4 regions of the Pseudoalteromonas sp. D15MCD-2 genome follow, and region 1 is predicted to be linked to each of the others. Evidence: predicted binding sites of a transcription regulator. Region 1 holds the regulator's gene; each other region holds the start of a gene.
What was found. The regulator sigma-54, encoded in region 1, starts transcription at its own class of promoters, with help from an activator protein. The targets are predictions, from matches to a motif close to GTTGGCACGNNNNTNGNNT.

Region 1 (4,477 bases):
ACCAGCGCATGAATATAGCCCGTATTTTACTGAGTATTGTTTTTGTTTGTTGCATGGTGTGGTTATGGTACCCGTACTTTAACCAATCAACAGACACAATAACTAGTGAAGACGAGATCATCGCAACACCTGATTACACTGCTGTGGCGTTAAAGCAAACAGCGTATGATGAGCAAGGCAAAATTAGTCATAAAGTGGCTGCTGCTAAAATGGAGTTGTATCAACAATTAGGGTTTACCTTTTTTGAGCAACCTATTTTTACTATTTATGGCGACCAGCAGGTTTGGCAAGTAAAAGCCAAAGAAGCCACATTGTATGAAAACGATCAACTGATTTTTGAAGGGGATGTAGTTGCTAAAAACTTAACCCACAACGGCATGATTGAAGATATAAAAGCAGAAAACATTAATGTCGATATTGATAAAATGACCATGTTTTCTAAGCAACCTGTGACACTAACAGGACCGAATTTAAAGATTACCGGTAAAGGCTTAAAAGCCGATTTAAAAACCGAAATTGTTGAGTTAACTAACCATACACGAACCATATACTATGACCAATAAACTGAAGAAATTACTCCTGATCCCAAGCTTATTGATTGCCTTTTCGGGCGCAGCTGCCGAACAAACTGGCGCTCAGATTAGCATTAGCTCAGATCGCCAAGTAGGTAAACTAAAAGATGGCGTTGGCATATTCGAAGGTAATGTAGAGATCGTGCATGGTAATCGTCGTATTACCGCTGAACGCCTTGAAGCACACGGCGGTGACACCGAAGGTACAGTAGAGTTAATTATTGCCACAGGTAAGCCTGCTTACTTCGAAGAAAAGCAAACTGATGGCACCGTGATGAGCGCCAGCGCCGAAGAAGTTCGTTATGATGTTGCAAAACGCTTCTTAACCTTAAATGGTGAAGCTGAAGTTACTCAAGCAGGTCAAAAAGTAACAGCAAAAAGCATTACCTATGATATGGCACAGCAGCTGATCAGTGCTGAAAAAGACGAAAACTCAACAGATCGTGTACACACTATTTTAGTGCCTGTTGAAAATAAAAAAGACAATAAAGGTCAACCATGAGTACATTAAAAGCAGAGCTTTTAGCTAAGAGCTATAAAGGCCGCCAAGTGGTTAAAAATGTCGGTCTTGAAGTTGAAGCTGGCAGCATTGTTGGCTTGCTTGGCCCAAATGGTGCGGGTAAAACCACCACCTTCTATATGATTGTAGGCCTAGTCCCAAGCGACAAAGGTAAAATCAGCATTGATGATAACGATATTACCCTTTTACCAATGCACAATCGTGCCCGCTTAGGTATCGGCTATCTGCCACAAGAATCGTCAATTTTTCGAAAGTTAACGGTTTACCAAAACTTGATGGCTATTTTAGAAACCCGCAAAGATCTAAACAAAGCAGGTCGCGAAGAAACACTAAATAGCTTACTAGATGAATTTAGTATTCAACACATTCGTGACAGCCAAGGTATGGCGCTGTCAGGTGGTGAGCGACGCCGTGTAGAAATTGCTCGCGCATTAGCCGCTAATCCTAAATTTATCCTTTTAGATGAGCCTTTTGCTGGTGTTGATCCAATTTCAGTGTTAGATATAAAGAAAATTATTGAGCACCTAAAAAATCGTGGTATCGGTGTACTAATTACTGACCATAATGTTCGAGAAACCCTTGATGTTTGTGAAAAAGCCTACATTGTTTCTCATGGGGAGCTAATTGCATCAGGCACACCTGAGCACGTATTAGCAGACCAAACTGTACGCGATGTATATCTAGGCGAGCAATTCAGGCTGTAACCATTACGCCAGCGACTAGAGCATCTGCTAGACTTATAACAATGACAATAAATCGATAACTGTGTTTTTACAGTTATCGATAACTTAAAAAGGATTGTTAGGGATACATGAGGCAATCATTACAGCTGCGCATGGGCCAGCAACTTACAATGACTCCACAACTGCAACAAGCGATTCGTTTGTTGCAGCTCAGTACATTGGATCTCCAGCAAGAAATTCAAGAAGCGCTTGATAGTAATCCCCTACTTGAAGTGGAAGAAGCGGATTACAATGAAGAAAGCACCGGCAAGAATGAGCAAAAAGCGGAGTCTGACGATGTGCAAGTCAGCGCGTCTGCCGAAGAAGCACCTAGCGAGTACGAGCAAGAAAGTAGTGATGCTCTCAATAAAGACACCGTAAGCGATGACTTAGCCATGGATGTTACTTGGGATGAGTACATGAGTGCCGCCCCTTCAACATCATCAGGGCCAATGCCTGAAGATGAGTCTATCTATCAAGGTGCATCAACCGAAACTCTTCACGAATACCTAATGTGGCAATTACAGCTCACGCCATTTAGCCCTACTGATGAAGCGATTGCTGTGGCAATTGTAGAAGCTATCGATGATTCAGGTATTTTAACGGTAAGCTGTGAAGATATAGTCGAAAGCTTTAATCAAAATAACGATGAAGAAGAAATCGAACTTGATGAAGTCGAAGCGGTCTTAAAAAGAATTCAGTTATTTGATCCTGTGGGTATTGGCGCGCGCAGTTTACAAGAATGTCTGTGCATTCAGCTACGCCAATTCGATGCCGATACGCCATATTTAGCTGAAACTAAAATGGTTTTATCTGAGCATATCGAATTATTAGCGAGTCGCGACTATCGAACTTTGATGAAAAAGACTAAGCTTAAAGAAAACGAGCTTAAAGAAGTGATGACGCTCATCCACAGCTTAAATCCTAAGCCTGCGGATAGCATAGTACGCGAAGAATCTGAGTACGTTATACCTGATGTATCAGTGAAAAAAGTGAAAGGCCGCTGGGTAGTCGAGTTAAACCCAGATTGTATGCCAAAGATTAGAGTGAACAGCCAATATGCAGCTATGTCTCGCTCTGTTAAATCAAGTAGCGACAGCCAATTTATTCGCTCTCACTTACAAGAAGCAAAGTGGTTTATTAAGAGCTTAGAAAGCCGTAACGATACGCTATTAAAGGTGACCAACTGTATCGTTCAACAACAACAAGCTTTCTTTGAGCATGGCCCTGAGGCAATGAAGCCGATGGTGCTAAATGATGTTGCTGAAATGGTCGAAATGCATGAATCGACGATTTCACGGGTAACAACGCAAAAATATATGCATACCCCACGGGGTATTTTTGAGTTGAAATATTTCTTCTCAAGCCATGTCAGCACCGAAAATGGTGGTGAGTGTTCTTCTACAGCAATACGCGCTTTAATCAAGAAGTTAGTCGCTGCAGAAAACTCAGCTAAACCATTGAGTGATAGCAAAATTGCAGATATATTGGCTGAGCAAGGAATTAAAGTAGCTAGACGTACAATTGCAAAATATCGTGAGTCTCTAGCAATACCTCCGTCTAATCAGCGTAAGAGTCTGATTTAGACGTTTTACATAGAAGGAAAAATGCTTATGCAACTAAATTTAACTGGTCGTCATGTAGAAATCACAGATTCATTAAGAGACTATGTAAACACCAAGTTTGCAAAACTAGAAAGGCATTTTGACCATATTAATAATGTTCATGTCATTCTAGATGTAGAAAAATTAAGCCAAAAAGCAGAAGCAACTTTACATGTAAACGGAGGCGAATTGTTCGCTTCTACAGAACATCAAGATATGTACGCAGCCATTGACTCACTGATCGATAAACTTGATCGCCAAGTCATTAAACACAAAGAGAAATTAGCTCGACATTAAATTATGAAACTAAGTTCACTTACTAACCAGGACTGCAGCAAAGCTGCGGTCCTTTTTAATAGCAAAAAAAGAATTCTTGAATATATCAGCGAACTGGCCCACCAGCAGCTTCCTCATTTATCGCAACAAGATATCCTAGATGCTTTACTCAACCGAGAAAAACTAGGTAGCACCGGCATTGGCCGAGGTATTGCTATTCCACATGGCCGAATGAGCGGCGCAGATGAGCCTCATGCATTTGTGATAGTGAGTGAATCCCCTATTAATTTTGATGCAATTGATAATCGTCCAGTTGATATTTTTGTGGCACTCATCGTACCAGATGGTGACTGTCAGCTTCACCTAAAGACCTTATCAACAATTGCTGATAGACTTAAAGATAAAGAATTTTGTAAACAGCTGCGTAGTGCTACTACCGATCAGCAACTGTTTCAGGTCATATCAGCAGAGGCATAAATGGAATTAATAATTATCAGCGGTCGCTCAGGCTCAGGTAAATCGGTCGCTTTACGAGTACTTGAAGACTTAGGCTATTATTGCGTTGATAATATTCCGGTTAATTTACTGCCTTCGCTCGTACGTAGTGTGTCTGATAACTACGATAAAATAGCGGTCAGTATCGACGTACGTAACTTACCGAAAGAGCAGCAAGAATTTAATGATATTCTTGAGTACCTGCCAGGTTTCGCAAACCCAACACTATTCTATTTAGACAGTGATGACCAAACTCTGATCAAGCGCTTTTCAGAAACACGCCGCTTG
Region 2 (4,477 bases), 430 kb from region 1:
GCACGAATAAACTTTTGCAAAGTAATAAAGCGTTATTAACGTCGTTGACCACACAGCCTTTTATTTATACCCCCGGTGATAATGAATGGACCGATTGCGACCGAGAAAAGCTATCGGTGCGTTTTGATGAGCTTGAACGCCTAAGCTTTGTTAAAGGCTTGATGTTCGACGATGCTTATACAAAAAAAGTACAGCAACTTCAGGGTTATGCAACCCAAGCTGAAGTGCTAGAAAATGCCCGCTGGCAGTTTGATGGTATTGAGTTTCGTACCTTACATATACCGGGCACTTTTAATGGTCGCTCACAAATTTTAAAAAGTGATAAAAACGCTGCACTAGATGCCGCCGACAAGCGTGATAAGTACAACTTAACTTGGTTAAAACAAGCGCTTGTTCAACAAGACGCTAAGGCCTATGTATTTGGTTTTCAGGCTGATATTTACCACCCGACCAGTAAACCTGCTTGCAGTGAATCACAACGCTCTAATTGTGATGCATTTAAAATATACCGAGATGCTATCAGCGATTTTGCAAAGCACACCAATAAGCCTGTACTTGTAATGCATGGCGATACCGGCCCATATTGCCAGCAGCAGCTAGCGAGTAACTTAACGCGTTTAAATGTACCTGGCGACTTTGCTGTAAGTGATGTCGCAAAGGTGAGTTTTATCGACGGCCAGTGGCATATAGCGAGTTTAACGACAAATGTGCCCCTCACTAAGGTATGTGAGTGATAACGTTGGGTAGATCGGAGACGCACTCAGAGCCATCAGCTTTCAGCCGTCAGCTATCAGATTAAAACCCAACAAGTTAGCGAGTTTGAGGCTCACGTAGGCGTGAAATTTATTTCGCGCGATGTTTCTTAAATCTACGTGTAAGTCGTAGGTCGGGCTTTAGCCCGTCAATGTTAACGGTTATGTGTCGCCATAAATGACGACCTACGTGACGTAGGTTAGAGCGGAGCTGAACCCAACAAGTTAGCGAGCTTCTAGGGGAAAGAGTAAAGTTAGCGAGTTTGAGGCTCACGTAGGCGTGAAATTTATTTCGCGCGATGTTTCTTAAATCTACGTGTAAGTCGTAGGTCGGGCTTTAGCCCGTCAAGTATGAGTGATAAAATATGTGTCGCCATAAATAGCGACCTACGTGACGTAGGTAGAACGGAGCGAAACCCAACAAGTTAACGGGTTTCTAGGGGAAAGAGTAAAGTTAGCAAGCTCCTTGACACAAGCAGCAGGCAGACTAGAGTTGCTAACTTGCTAACTTGCTAACTTGCTAACTTGCTAACTTGCTAACTTGCTAACTTGCTAACTTGCTAACTTGCTAACTTGCTAACTTGCTAACTTGCTAACTTGCTAACTTGCATACACAAAAAAGCGGCACTTGGCCGCTTTTCTTAAGTAAGGTGTGTTGTTAGCAGTTAGTTTCTTCTGCGTTAACACCTTCTTTTACTTCTTCACATGCATCTTCAACTGCATTTTGTGTATCAGTAATTGCTTCATCAATACGCTCACCTGCGTCTTCAGCAGAGTTGTCTTCACAACCCATGATGAATAAACCTGAAAATAGGGCGATAGTAGCGGCTTTTAAAGTTGAATTTTTCATAATGAAATTCCTTGTAAATTTAAAATAAAGTAAGTGGTTATCTGCTTTTAACTACTTAGGGACACTGCCTCTAAGTGCTCCTGATACCAGCGAAATAACTAGTAATACTAAAAATATAAAAAAGATAATCTTAGCGATGCCTGCAGCGGCTCCTGCGATACCGCCAAAACCTAACACTGCTGCGATTAACGCGATAACTAAAAAAGTAATTGTCCAGCGTAACATAGTGGTCTCCTTGGCTATTTAAATTTTCTTAAGTTCGATGTAACTAAAGCGAGTTCTGTGCCATAAGTTTTATTTTATATATTTCAACGGGTTGGGTGTTTTTGTTGTTCTTGAGAGGGTTCATCATTTGGTAACTTTTACGAGTAAGCATGTAACTTATTCATAGTGATATTTTTTCATATTGAGCTGAATGAAGAAAAAGAGTATTTCTGCGATTATTGGTAAGACCAATTTAACTTTATTGTAAGGTAATAGCTCTAACACCTTGTTGTGCGTGGTTTTTAGGCTTTTTACTATGATTGGTTAATAGCTGAACATATAACGTTTGGCTATATTGACTATTTATATCATCTATAACGGGGCTTTAAATGCGCTAATAGTAGGGTGTTAATTATATGTGCGTCATGTTATTTTAAATTTAATTGGTTTTACCAATTTACAATGGTGCTATACAAATGAATTTTGTTTGTTATTATTGGTGCATAATTATTTAACAAAAATAACTTTTTATTTTAAGTAAGCGAGGGGAGTCGTATGGATATAGGTGGATTACTCACCACTGCGGCCAGTTTGATGGTGACAGGCATGGTAGGCGTGTTTGTTTTTCTGACTATTTTGATTTCAGCAGTCACTTTAATGTCAAAGGTAGTGGGTCGATTTGATGATCCTGCAACTGCAGAACCTACGCGTACAGCAAAAATTCAACCTCAACAGGGTGTGCCACAGGCACATATTGCAGCAATCAGCGCTGCAATTGCTCAATTTCGAAATAAACAAAAATAACGGGGCAGCTTAAACATGGCTAAATTAAAATTAACCGAATTAGTATTGCGTGACGCACACCAGTCTCTTTTGGCAACGCGTATGCGCTTAGACGACATGCTACCCATGGCAGAAAAACTCGATAATGCGGGTTACTGGTCAATTGAATCATGGGGTGGTGCGACGTTTGACTCGTGTATCCGTTATTTAGGTGAAGATCCTTGGCAACGTATTCGCGAGCTAAAAGCGGCAATGCCAAACACTAAGCAACAAATGCTACTACGCGGACAGAATCTTCTAGGTTACCGTCATTATGCTGATGATGTAGTCGAAAAGTTTGTTGAGCGTGCCCACAAAAACGGTGTTGATGTTTTCCGTATTTTCGATGCGATGAACGATGTACGTAACCTTGAAACTGCCATTAAAGCTGCAGTTAAAGTAGGTGCTCATGCCCAAGGTACTATTTCGTACACAGTAAGCCCAGTCCATACGCTTGATATGTGGCTTGAGCTTGCAAAACAACTAGAAGATCTTGGTTGTCATTCAATTTGTATTAAAGATATGGCAGGTTTATTAAAGCCATATGATTGCGAACAGTTGATCAAAGGCTTAAAAGACACTGTATCTATTCCTATCGCAATGCAATGCCACGCGACGACAGGTTTAAGTACTGCAACTTACCAAAAAGCAATCGATGCGGGTATCGATATGCTTGATACGGCGATTTCGTCAATGAGTATGACCTATGGTCATAGTGCCACAGAAACTATTGTTTCAATCGTAGAAGGCACTGAGCGTGACACCGGTCTTAATTTAAATGAGTTAGAAGAAATTGCCGCTTACTTCCGTGATGTACGCAAGAAATACGCTGCTTTTGAAGGCAGCCTTAAAGGTGTTGATGGTCGTATCTTACTAGCCCAAGTACCTGGCGGTATGTTAACTAACATGGAAAATCAGCTTAAAGAGCAAGGTGCTGCTGATAAGCTTGATCAAGTATTACTTGAGATCCCGCGTGTTCGTGAAGACTTAGGTTACATTCCTCTAGTTACACCAACGTCGCAAATTGTAGGTACTCAAGCGGTACTTAATGTGTTGACTGGCGAGCGTTATAAAACCATCACTAAAGAAACTGCGGGTGTACTCAAAGGCGAGTATGGTGCAACACCGGCGCCAATGAATAAAGAGCTACAAGAGCGTGTACTAGAGGGGGCTGAAGCAATTACGTGCCGTCCTGCTGATAAGCTTGAACCTGAACTTGAGAAGCTTGAAGCAGAGTTATTAAGTGAAGCTAAAGAGCAAGGTTTAGAGCTTGCTAATGACGTGATTGATGATGTGCTTACTTACGCATTATTCCCTCAAATCGGCCTTAAGTTTATTAAAAACCGTAACAACCCTGATGCGTTTGAAGCAATTCCAACGGGTGAAGTCGCTAAGTCAGAAACTAAGCCAGCCTCTACAAGCCCTGCAAAAGCAGAGCAATACAGCGTTAAAGTTGATGGCAAAGTTTACGATGTCGTTGTAGCGCAAGGTGGTGAGCTCAAAGAAGTAACCCTAAAAGACAGTGAGTTAATTCCTCAGTCAGCTTCAGCGTCTGTTAGCGAAACCTTAAACGCGCCGTTAGCAGGCAATATTTTCAAAGTGAAGGTAAAAGCTGGCCAAACAGTAAATGAAGGTGATGTGGTTATCATTATGGAAGCGATGAAAATGGAAACAGAAGTTCGCGCTGCACACTCAGGCACAATAGCTGAAGTATTAGTAGCAGAAGGCGACTCTGTTGCCACTGGCGATGCGCTAATCGCACTGGCATAGGAGACAGAGGATGGATGGTGTTTTAAACCTCTGGCATGCCACGGGTATTGCTAACTTTACTTTTCCAGCATTGATCATG
Region 3 (4,477 bases), 540 kb from region 1:
AATTTATTGCTAATAGTCAGGCGCTGATTGCCAACAATCAAGCAAACATCGCTTATGTTTTGATTGAAAATGGCCAAGTGGTTTTTCAAGATTACTCAAAAAGCAAAGATGAAATAACTGCAAATACTTTGTTCCCAGTGGCATCGCTCAGTAAATTTATTACCGCCTATGGTGTGATGAGTCTGGCAGAGCAGCAGCAAGTCCGTTTAGATCACGCTATTAATGAGCAACTGACGGGTTGGCAGTTACCTGAATCAGAGTTTGATAATCAAACCGTTAGCCTTGCTCATCTGTTATCTCATACTGCGGGGCTTGGTGATGGCTTAGGCTTTGCTGATATTCCTCTAAATGAAACCGTACCAAGCTTGCTTGAGTCGCTCAACAAGCCGCTATCATCAACGGGTGTGCGTGAAATAAAAGTCACCAAGCCTGTGGGCGATTTTAAGTATTCTGGGGGCGGCTATTTAATGCTGGAGCTGCTGGTAGAAGAAAAAACGAATCAACGCTTTGCAACTTGGATGGCTGATAACGTCTTTAAGCCAGTCAATATGACTGATGCCAGTTACGATGTACTCACTGAGTTAGACAACATCGCACCTGCTTATGATAAAAGCGGGCAAGCTGCTGGGCATTTTCAATACGCATCGGCAGCGGCAACAGGCTTACTGGCAAGTAGCCATGACTTAATCGCTTTAGTGCAAGCATTAACATCACCTCAAACAGGGCAGTTAAGCCCGCAAATGATCAGTACCATGCGAGCGCCTTTGGCAATTAGCTTAGGCGCACCAATTTGGGGGCTAGGTACCATGCTTTATGCACCAACAGCATCGGGAGATTTTGTGTTTGGCCATGATGGCGCGAATGAGCCAGCAATAAATAGCACACTTCGCATCAACCCAGATAACAATGATGCAATCATCATACTGAGCAGCGGCGGTGAACATATTGCATCAAAGCTCGGTTATGAATGGACGCTTTGGCAAACCGGTTACCCCGACTTTTTAGCGTTTGATGTTGCCTTGCAAAGTGCTTTTGTACCTTGCTTAATAGGCCTTGGCATCATCTTGATAGGTATGATTATTGTGCGTTTCAAAAAACGAAATAAGTAAATGATGTTAGGTCTTAATTATTTTCTACTTTACCCGGTAATTAGTAGCATTGTCATTGTTCATTAACGTGAACAGCTATAGTATTTGCTATACATTGATTATTCAGGGTAGGGCGCATGTTACGATTTTTTTCTATAGACCAAGGTGTGATCACAGAAACTGAGCCAGCTGCTGATACACCGCTTGTTACTTCTATTAAAAATGCCCACTGGATTGATACCATAAATCCGACTGAAGAAGAACGACAAGCGCTGGCAAGCACGCTTAATATCACCTTACCTGGTGCTGATGATGTTGAAGAAATCGAAGCCTCTTCCCGTTGTTTTATTGACCATGAAGGTTTGCATGTGCATGCGCTTTTCATGTCACCAAATGAAGGGCGCTTTAATACGGTAACCGTGGCTTGTTTGCTACAAGACAACTGCTTGCTGACAATCCGCGATGATGAACTAGCCGATTTTCGTCTTTTACGACTGCGTGCTCGGAAAGGGCAGGTAGCGTGTGATAATCCAAAGCAACTTTTGGTGACTTTATTTGATCAAAAAGTCGAAAACCACGCTGATATGCTTGAAGACATGCATCACCAGTTAGAAAAACTCAGTGCCTATGTACTTGAAGAGGATGACTCAGACTTAGAAGAAGCTGTTAGTCGAATTTCGCGCCTTGAAGATAATAACGGTAAAGTGCGTTTATGTTTGATGGATACGCGCCGGAATATCTCGTTTTTACTGCGCCACCTAGGAGCGCCGACAGAAGACCGCGAGTCACTTCGTGAAATTGTACTCGATATTGATACCCTTATGTCTCACTGTACATTTTTGTTTGATAAGGTGAATTTCTTAATGGACTCGACTCAGGGTTTTATTAACATCGAACAAAACCAAATTATAAAAACCTTTTCTATTGCCTCTGTGGTGTTTTTACCGCCGACCGTTGTCGCCAGTATCTATGGGATGAATTTTAACAGCATGCCTGAACTGCAATGGGCATGGGGTTACCCGTTTGCAATTGGCATTATGTTGCTGTCTGGCTTTGCACCTTACTTGTTCTTTAAACATAAAGGTTGGTTGTAACAAAGCATAAAAAAGCCCAGCAAATGCTGGGCAAGGGGTCTTCGGATAGACCTAGGGGGTTTAACCTTTAAATGGGGTTTAACCTTTCAATTCGCCGGTAGACGATTCGATATGTGCACGAACAAACCATTGGAATTGTTCTAAGTCAGCCAGTTGGCCGGTGATCATATCTTCAGAAACTGGGTCTAGCTCACCAAGCTTATCGATAGCTGCACGGTGGTCTTTATTGACTCCGTTATACACTTTATCAAGTGCTGTTAGATGGTCAGTAACTAAGCCTTTACCAATTGAATAATCTTGCCAAGTACGGCGTTCTACAATTGATTGAGGTGTGCCAACAGGTACGCCGCCCATGGTTGCAATACGCTCTGCAATCGTGTCAGTCATCTCTTGCACTGCGCTTACTTGTGGGTCTAACATTTCGTGTACACCGATAAAATTAGGGCCAACAACATTCCAATGAATGTGTTTTAAAGTGAGGTGTAAATCGATTAAAGCGACCATGCGCTGGTCTAGAATAGCAATCGTGTCAGCTGCAGCTTGGTCTTTAACACCGGGTGCTGTAAATTCTGCGATTTTTGATGATGAATTACTCATTACTCCTCCGAGATTATCTGTAAATTTCCTTTCGCTTTTAATCTAAAAAGCATGTGTAATTACATAGAAGCAAGCGTTGTGCCTAATAATTTTTAAATTATAAGGTTCTGAATTTAAAGGGTTAATTTAATTTGGGTCTTGAGTGAGGGTGATACTAGCTAAGAAGAAGTATGAAAACTCTGCACACCTTCTGTAAAAAATTCAGTGTGCAGATACTAATTTACGACTTAAGAAAGTAAAGCCGCCGCTAAACGAACAAAATCAGATGAGGTTAGAATGCCCACTAGGTTGTTATCTTTATCAACCACAGGCATGCAGCCATGACGGTTTTCAACAAAAAACTTAGCAACTTCGTGTAGCGGTTGCTCTGGCGAGATACTGGTAAAATCGGTAGCCATAATATCAACCACTTTAGTTTGCTTTTCCTTGCGTTCGAGGGCGCTGGCACTGTAATTAGCCATGATATTCATTACCTGAGCAATCATGATTTTTTGCGTTAACATGCCAACCAAACCACCATGCTCATTGATCACTGGAATATGGCGGACATTTTTCTCTTTCATTAGATTATGCGCGTCATGCAGGGTATTTTGGGCGCTAATGGCGAATGGGTCTGGCGTCATCAAATCACTAACTAGGTGTGTCATGGCTACATCCTTACAATTAATCAAGTTGTGGTAAGTCTAGCGCTTATCGAGTTAATTGCACTTTAGTGAGATCAAAGTTTTAGTGATTAACGGTGCAAGTACCTGCATTATTTTGCTGACAATAATGAAAGTCTAAATAATAGTGAGACTTAGCTGGTCGTTCACCTTTAGTGAGGTATTGATACATCAATTCTGCAGAAAGTCGGCCCATTTCAAATGGGTTTTGACCAATATTGGCCGATGATAATCCTTGCTGTAATACTTCTAATTGCATTTGCTCAGTATCGGCAGAAACGATCACCACCTCTTGATTAGCAATACGTTGCTTATGTTTAGCAATCACGTTTGCATAATTAGGGTTAAATTGGGCAAAGCCCGCTACCGCTAAAAATAGTGGTGGATTTTCAAGGTTAAGAAGTTTGTCGAGTTGACCGAGGGAGACCTCTCGCTTGCCTAAGCTATATAAAGGGCATCTATCAAACTCACTCCAGCCATTTTCACCACTTAAACGTTTATTTTTTTGCCCTGACAACGCATAGCGAGCACCTTCAATGCGCTTGTTTAAATTAGGTGTTGTTGAGTGTCCTGATTGAATACACACCTGGTTATTTTCTTTGTTGGTGAATTTTTTTAATTCGTTACCTAAGGCCACACCATAGTCAAAATTATTGGTACCCACATAGGCTAAACGGTACTGCTGATCTTCCTCAAGCAGATCAGAGTCAAAAGTGATCACAGGAATGTTGTTATCTTTAAGCTGTTTTAACGCTCTTTCAACAAGGTAATTGGAATCTGTGGTTGCGATTAATAAACCACTAATGTTGTTCCTGCGAACAAGGTCGGTGATCACTAATACTTGCGTGCGAATATCTTGAAAGTCTTTGGGGCCATCGTAAATACATTCAAAATCGAGATGCTGTTTTGCAAATTGCTCACACCCTTTAAAGGCTTGCTGATAAAAGCTATCGTTTTTGGTTTTACCCACAACTGCCACCACATATTTAGCCTGAATTGGCAGGGCAAAAAGCCAAAAACTGGTACACAAAAGTAC
Region 4 (4,477 bases), 3.1 Mb from region 1:
ACTTTAACTTTAGACATTGTAACTTTCCCTTTAAAAGACGCTAATGATTTCAGCAACAGGCTCGGCTATACATTATTGCAAACTTCAGTTATTTTGACACACCTCTATTTCAGCTGTTTTGATCTGAGCCATAACAACAAACATGAGCGATAAGATGCATAAATCAACAACAAGAGCCTTGCTTAAAGGATTTTTCGACATGCTCCCCTTATGCCTTGCGGTGTTACCTTGGGGAATTTTATGTGGCTCGTTAGCAGTTCAAAATGGCTTCAGTGCTTTAGAAACACAAGCTATGTCGTTATTGGTATTTGCAGGCTCAGCACAGCTCGTTGCGATTGAATTAATGGCAGGAAACACGCCGCTTTTAACTATTTTATTTACCACACTCATTATTAGCTCACGGCACTTTTTATATGGTTTAGCTATTCGCCACAAAGTAATAGATCAACCCTTTCGTTGGCGACTGCCAGTGAGTTTTGTACTAACAGATGAATTATTTGCTTTTTCGCATCATCACAAAGCCTACCGCACAAAAGTGCGCCTTATTTACGCGCTAAGTGCCGGCTTTAGTTTTTATATTGCCTGGAATATCTGGACCCTCCTTGGTATTGTCGCAGGAAGCTTACTTCCCGATTTAACACACCTAGGTCTTGATTTTGCCATCGCTGCCACGTTTATTGCTTTAGTTATTCCGGGTGTAAAGAACCTTGCAACACTGGCTACAGTGATCACCGCAGGCGTTGTAGCAACACTATTAAAAAGTCAGGGCTTTCAACTTTGGCTTGTCACCGCGGCTCTTATCGCTATGACGGTTGGTTATCTAATTAGTCGCTGGCAAGCAAAAGAGGAGCATACGCTATGATGATCACCATTTTATTAATGGCGTGTATTACCTTCTTCACACGTTACTTATTTTTGCACCGCGCATTACCATTCAAAGTCGGTCCGAAAATGCAGCAATTTTTAAGTTTTAGCGCCCCAGCCGTACTCACCGCAATTTGGGTGCCCATTGTGTTTATTAATGACGAAGGGATAAATCTAGATTGGCAAAATCCCTATCTAAGCGCTGCTGTTGTGTCTGTTATCGTGGCCTATAAAACACATAACATATACTACACAACACTGGCAGGGATGGGATTGTTTATAATTTTAAGTTAGCTGCGATGCTTAACGCCAAGTAAGAAAAACCATTGATTAAAATTCACCCTTTTAGAAAGATGCCAAGCAAGTTAGAATCAATGCAACAATAATAAAAAGTTATCATTATGAGCGAATTTCACCAACTTTCTGCCACCAGCCTACAAGGCCAAACCGTTGACTTTTCTGATTTTGAAAACAAGGTCGTACTTGTTGTAAATACAGCAAGTAAATGCGGTTTCACTCCACAATATGAAGGCTTACAAGCACTGCATGAAAAGTATCATGAGCAAGGCTTAGTAATAATTGGCTTTCCATGTAACCAGTTTGGTAAACAAGAGCCTGGGGATGCGAAGGAAATTAAAGAAGGCTGCCTAATTAACTATGGCGTTAGCTTTTTAATGATGAGCAAAGTCGATGTGAATGGCGAACATGCTCACCCTGTTTTTAGATACCTAAAATCAGAGTTACCGGGATTTATCACCCGCAAAATAAAATGGAACTTCACCAAATTTTTAATTGGTAAAGATGGCAAGGCCATTAAGCGATATGCGCCACTGACAAAACCTGAACAGCTCGAGTCAGACATCGCAGCTGCACTGGGCAAATAACAAAGCCTAAAAGCAATAAAGAGGCAAATTGCCTCTTTATCTAAATTTATGCTTAGTCGTTCAAGTACTCGTCAAAGTCGTCATCGCCTAAGTTTCTGCGCAAGCGTTTTTGTTCAAGATAGTCTTCCAACTTCTTCTTTACGCGTTGCTTTTTCTTGTCGTGTTGATTACGCCCGACCATTTCGTACTCGTCTTCAACAAAATCGTCATCTAGCGCGTCATAACTAAATGTCTTACCCACAACCCACTCCATAAAGTGTTTGAGACCAATTCTTGAGATTAAAATTTGCTCGATGAATTGGCAAAGATTAAAAAGCTCAGTAGTAATTTAGTATCTAAAAAACCACCAAAATAAAGCCATACACCCATGCTAAATAGGTCATATGTCAATATTGTGAATAAATAGCGCTAAATTTGATTTCTGAAAAGTGAGAGTTTTTTATCGTTTCGATAAAAGTCATTTATGCATGTGTATTTTTTAGTTAATTTGACTAAAAAATGGTTAAAAAATTATTCCCCGCTATTTTTAAAAAACCATAAAAACACAACAAGACATTGAATTAATTGAATTTATAAATTTTGGCATTCAATTTGATTATGTATTTGTGTCATTTCAAACAGGAAAGAAAAAAATGAAAAAGTTATTGTTAGTAAGTTCTTTATTTATCGCTACCGGCGCAATGGCTCATAACGATAATGATACAAATATTTCATTCAGCGGTGAGCAGTGTGATGTTGAATTTATAAATGATGTACGCATTACACCAAGCGAGTTAGAAGTATACACAGCCGATAATCGCACTATGAAAATCATCGATCAACACACTTTATATATCGATGGTCAAAGCGTGTCGCTTGATGCTTCACAACAGCAAGCAATTGCAGATTACTCAGACAGCTTACGCAGCCAACTTCCTGAAGTAGCAAATATCGCACTTGATGGTGTAAAAATAGCTGGTGTAGCCATCGAAGAAGTCTCAAATGCTTTCAATATTGATGGCCTAAGCGACATTTCAGAATTAATGGACGATATCAGCGTAGAAGTACAAAACGCTTTCTATCAGCAAGGTGCGTTCACCATGGGTCAGCAAAATTTCGAAAAATTTGGCCAAAACTTTGAAGACCAATTCGATGAGCAAATCGAATCGGCTGTCGAGTCAGCCATGATGCAATCGATGGGCAGTATTTTAGTGGCGCTAGGCTCTGAACTTTTAGGTTCAGGTGGCGACATGGATGAGTTTGAGCAACGTATGGAAAACATGGGCGCACAAATCGAAGCGCGTGTAGAAACACAGGCAGCTCAACTTGAAGAGCGTGCAGATGCATTATGCGGCAGCTTTGCTGATATCGCTCATAAAGAGCAAGAGCTAGTGGTTCTAGTACCAGAGCTAAAAGAGTATCAACTATTTACTTTCAAACAGAATGCAGAGTAATTGACTAATTAACATCCCTGAACCAAAACACTTGGTCCTTTCGCGCAGAGCTTGCTCTGCGCTTTTTTATTTTTTGGCCAGCACAGTCAGCTGCGATAACGTTTTAATCGCCTGCTCTAAGTTTTCAGACCAAGGCAAGCCATAACTTAAACGAAAACAGCTACGGTACTTTTTACCCGCTGAGAATATCAACCCTGGAGTAATACTGATCCCCGCCTCAAGTGCCAAATGGAATAACTTTACCGCATCATATTGGCTACCAAGGTCAACCCAGATAACACAGCCACCCTGCGGATTACTAATACGCGCACAACTTGGCATATATTGCTGCAGGCACCAAATCATACGCTCTTTGTTGGTACTTAAGCGCTGTCTAAGCAAACGAATGTTACGGTCGTACTCACCGCTAGCTATAAACTCATACAAGGTCCACTGGTTTATAAGTGGCGCGGAGCAACTAAGCGCGCGTTTGTGTCGTCTTGCTTGCTCTGCAAACTTACCAGCAATGATCCAACCAATGCGGTAACTAGGTGCGGCTGTTTTTGAAAACGACGCGCAGGTGATCACTAAGCCCTTTTTTGAATAAGCTTGTGCAGGAGTGGCACGCTTAGCTGTAAAATGTAAGTCACCATAAACATCATCCTCAATAAGCACCACGTCACGCTGCTCTAAAAGTGCCACTAATTGCTCACGCTTGGCATCAGGCATAAAACTGCCAACAGGATTATTTAATGAGGTTGAAAACACACAGGCTTTTATATCATGCTCATCGAGTGCTTGAGCCAAATCATCTAGCCATATTCCTTCATCGGGGCACAGCGGTATTTCCAGCGCCTTTAAGCCTAAGCTTTCAATTAATTCGATAATGCCAAAATAACAAGGCGACTCGATAGCAATAACATCACCGGGTTTAGCGACACACTTAAGGGCAATCGCCAACGCTTCTTGAGCACCATTGGTGATCACTAATTCATCGCTATCAACCCCAATGCCAAAATCCAGATAGCGATGAATGAGTTGTTTTTTAAGTGGTGCAAAGCCATCCATCGGGCCGTAATTAATTGCCGATGCGCCCGCTAATGTCATTACTCGGCGCATTGTTCGTGCCAGTGCTTTATCTGTCGGTGCTGCGGCTACAGGGTTAGCGATACCAAATGGCACCACATTAGCCTTATGGATGGCACCATAAACTTGCTCTATTAAGCCTTGCTTATTGACTGTGGTAGGTTCTCGACTGAGCCTAACTCGCTTTGGTCGTGACTGATTTAACTGTGAAGACTTTAAAAAGTACCCTGA

Region 2: a site for sigma-54 is predicted at 1,874-1,892, ahead of AADY36_RS04135 (DUF1328 domain-containing protein). Genes of this name have one in related genera too.
Region 3: a site for sigma-54 is predicted at 2,847-2,865, ahead of dps (DNA starvation/stationary phase protection protein Dps). Genes of this name have one in related genera too.
Region 4: a site for sigma-54 is predicted at 2,327-2,345, ahead of AADY36_RS16380 (YggN family protein). Genes of this name have one in related genera too.

What each region holds. Positions count from the first base shown of each region.
Region 1 is NZ_JBCFQE010000001.1:472,749-477,225, reverse strand. Features, by position in the region: gene kdsC (3-deoxy-manno-octulosonate-8-phosphatase KdsC) at 1-12, shown strand, start outside; gene lptC (LPS export ABC transporter periplasmic protein LptC) at 9-563, shown strand; gene lptA (lipopolysaccharide transport periplasmic protein LptA) at 553-1,074, shown strand; gene lptB (LPS export ABC transporter ATP-binding protein) at 1,071-1,796, shown strand; gene AADY36_RS02140 (RNA polymerase factor sigma-54) at 1,904-3,400, shown strand; gene hpf (ribosome hibernation promoting factor) at 3,428-3,715, shown strand; gene ptsN (PTS IIA-like nitrogen regulatory protein PtsN) at 3,719-4,171, shown strand; gene rapZ (RNase adapter RapZ) at 4,172-4,477, shown strand, end outside.
Region 2 is NZ_JBCFQE010000001.1:905,610-910,086, forward strand. Features, by position in the region: gene AADY36_RS04125 (hypothetical protein) at 1-734, shown strand, start outside; gene AADY36_RS04130 (hypothetical protein) at 1,411-1,602, opposite strand; gene AADY36_RS04135 (DUF1328 domain-containing protein) at 1,654-1,827, opposite strand; gene AADY36_RS04140 (OadG family protein) at 2,362-2,610, shown strand; gene oadA (sodium-extruding oxaloacetate decarboxylase subunit alpha) at 2,626-4,398, shown strand; gene AADY36_RS04150 (sodium ion-translocating decarboxylase subunit beta) at 4,409-4,477, shown strand, end outside.
Region 3 is NZ_JBCFQE010000001.1:1,009,647-1,014,123, forward strand. Features, by position in the region: gene AADY36_RS04580 (serine hydrolase domain-containing protein) at 1-1,109, shown strand, start outside; gene corA (magnesium/cobalt transporter CorA) at 1,226-2,182, shown strand; gene dps (DNA starvation/stationary phase protection protein Dps) at 2,261-2,779, opposite strand; gene AADY36_RS04595 (CBS domain-containing protein) at 3,007-3,426, opposite strand; gene AADY36_RS04600 (substrate-binding domain-containing protein) at 3,506-4,411, opposite strand.
Region 4 is NZ_JBCFQE010000001.1:3,559,513-3,563,989, forward strand. Features, by position in the region: gene AADY36_RS16355 (cytochrome b/b6 domain-containing protein) at 1-17, opposite strand, end outside; gene AADY36_RS16360 (AzlC family ABC transporter permease) at 143-862, shown strand; gene AADY36_RS16365 (AzlD domain-containing protein) at 859-1,158, shown strand; gene AADY36_RS16370 (glutathione peroxidase) at 1,266-1,748, shown strand; gene AADY36_RS16375 (PA3496 family putative envelope integrity protein) at 1,801-1,989, opposite strand; gene AADY36_RS16380 (YggN family protein) at 2,381-3,181, shown strand; gene AADY36_RS16385 (aminotransferase-like domain-containing protein) at 3,248-4,477, opposite strand, start outside.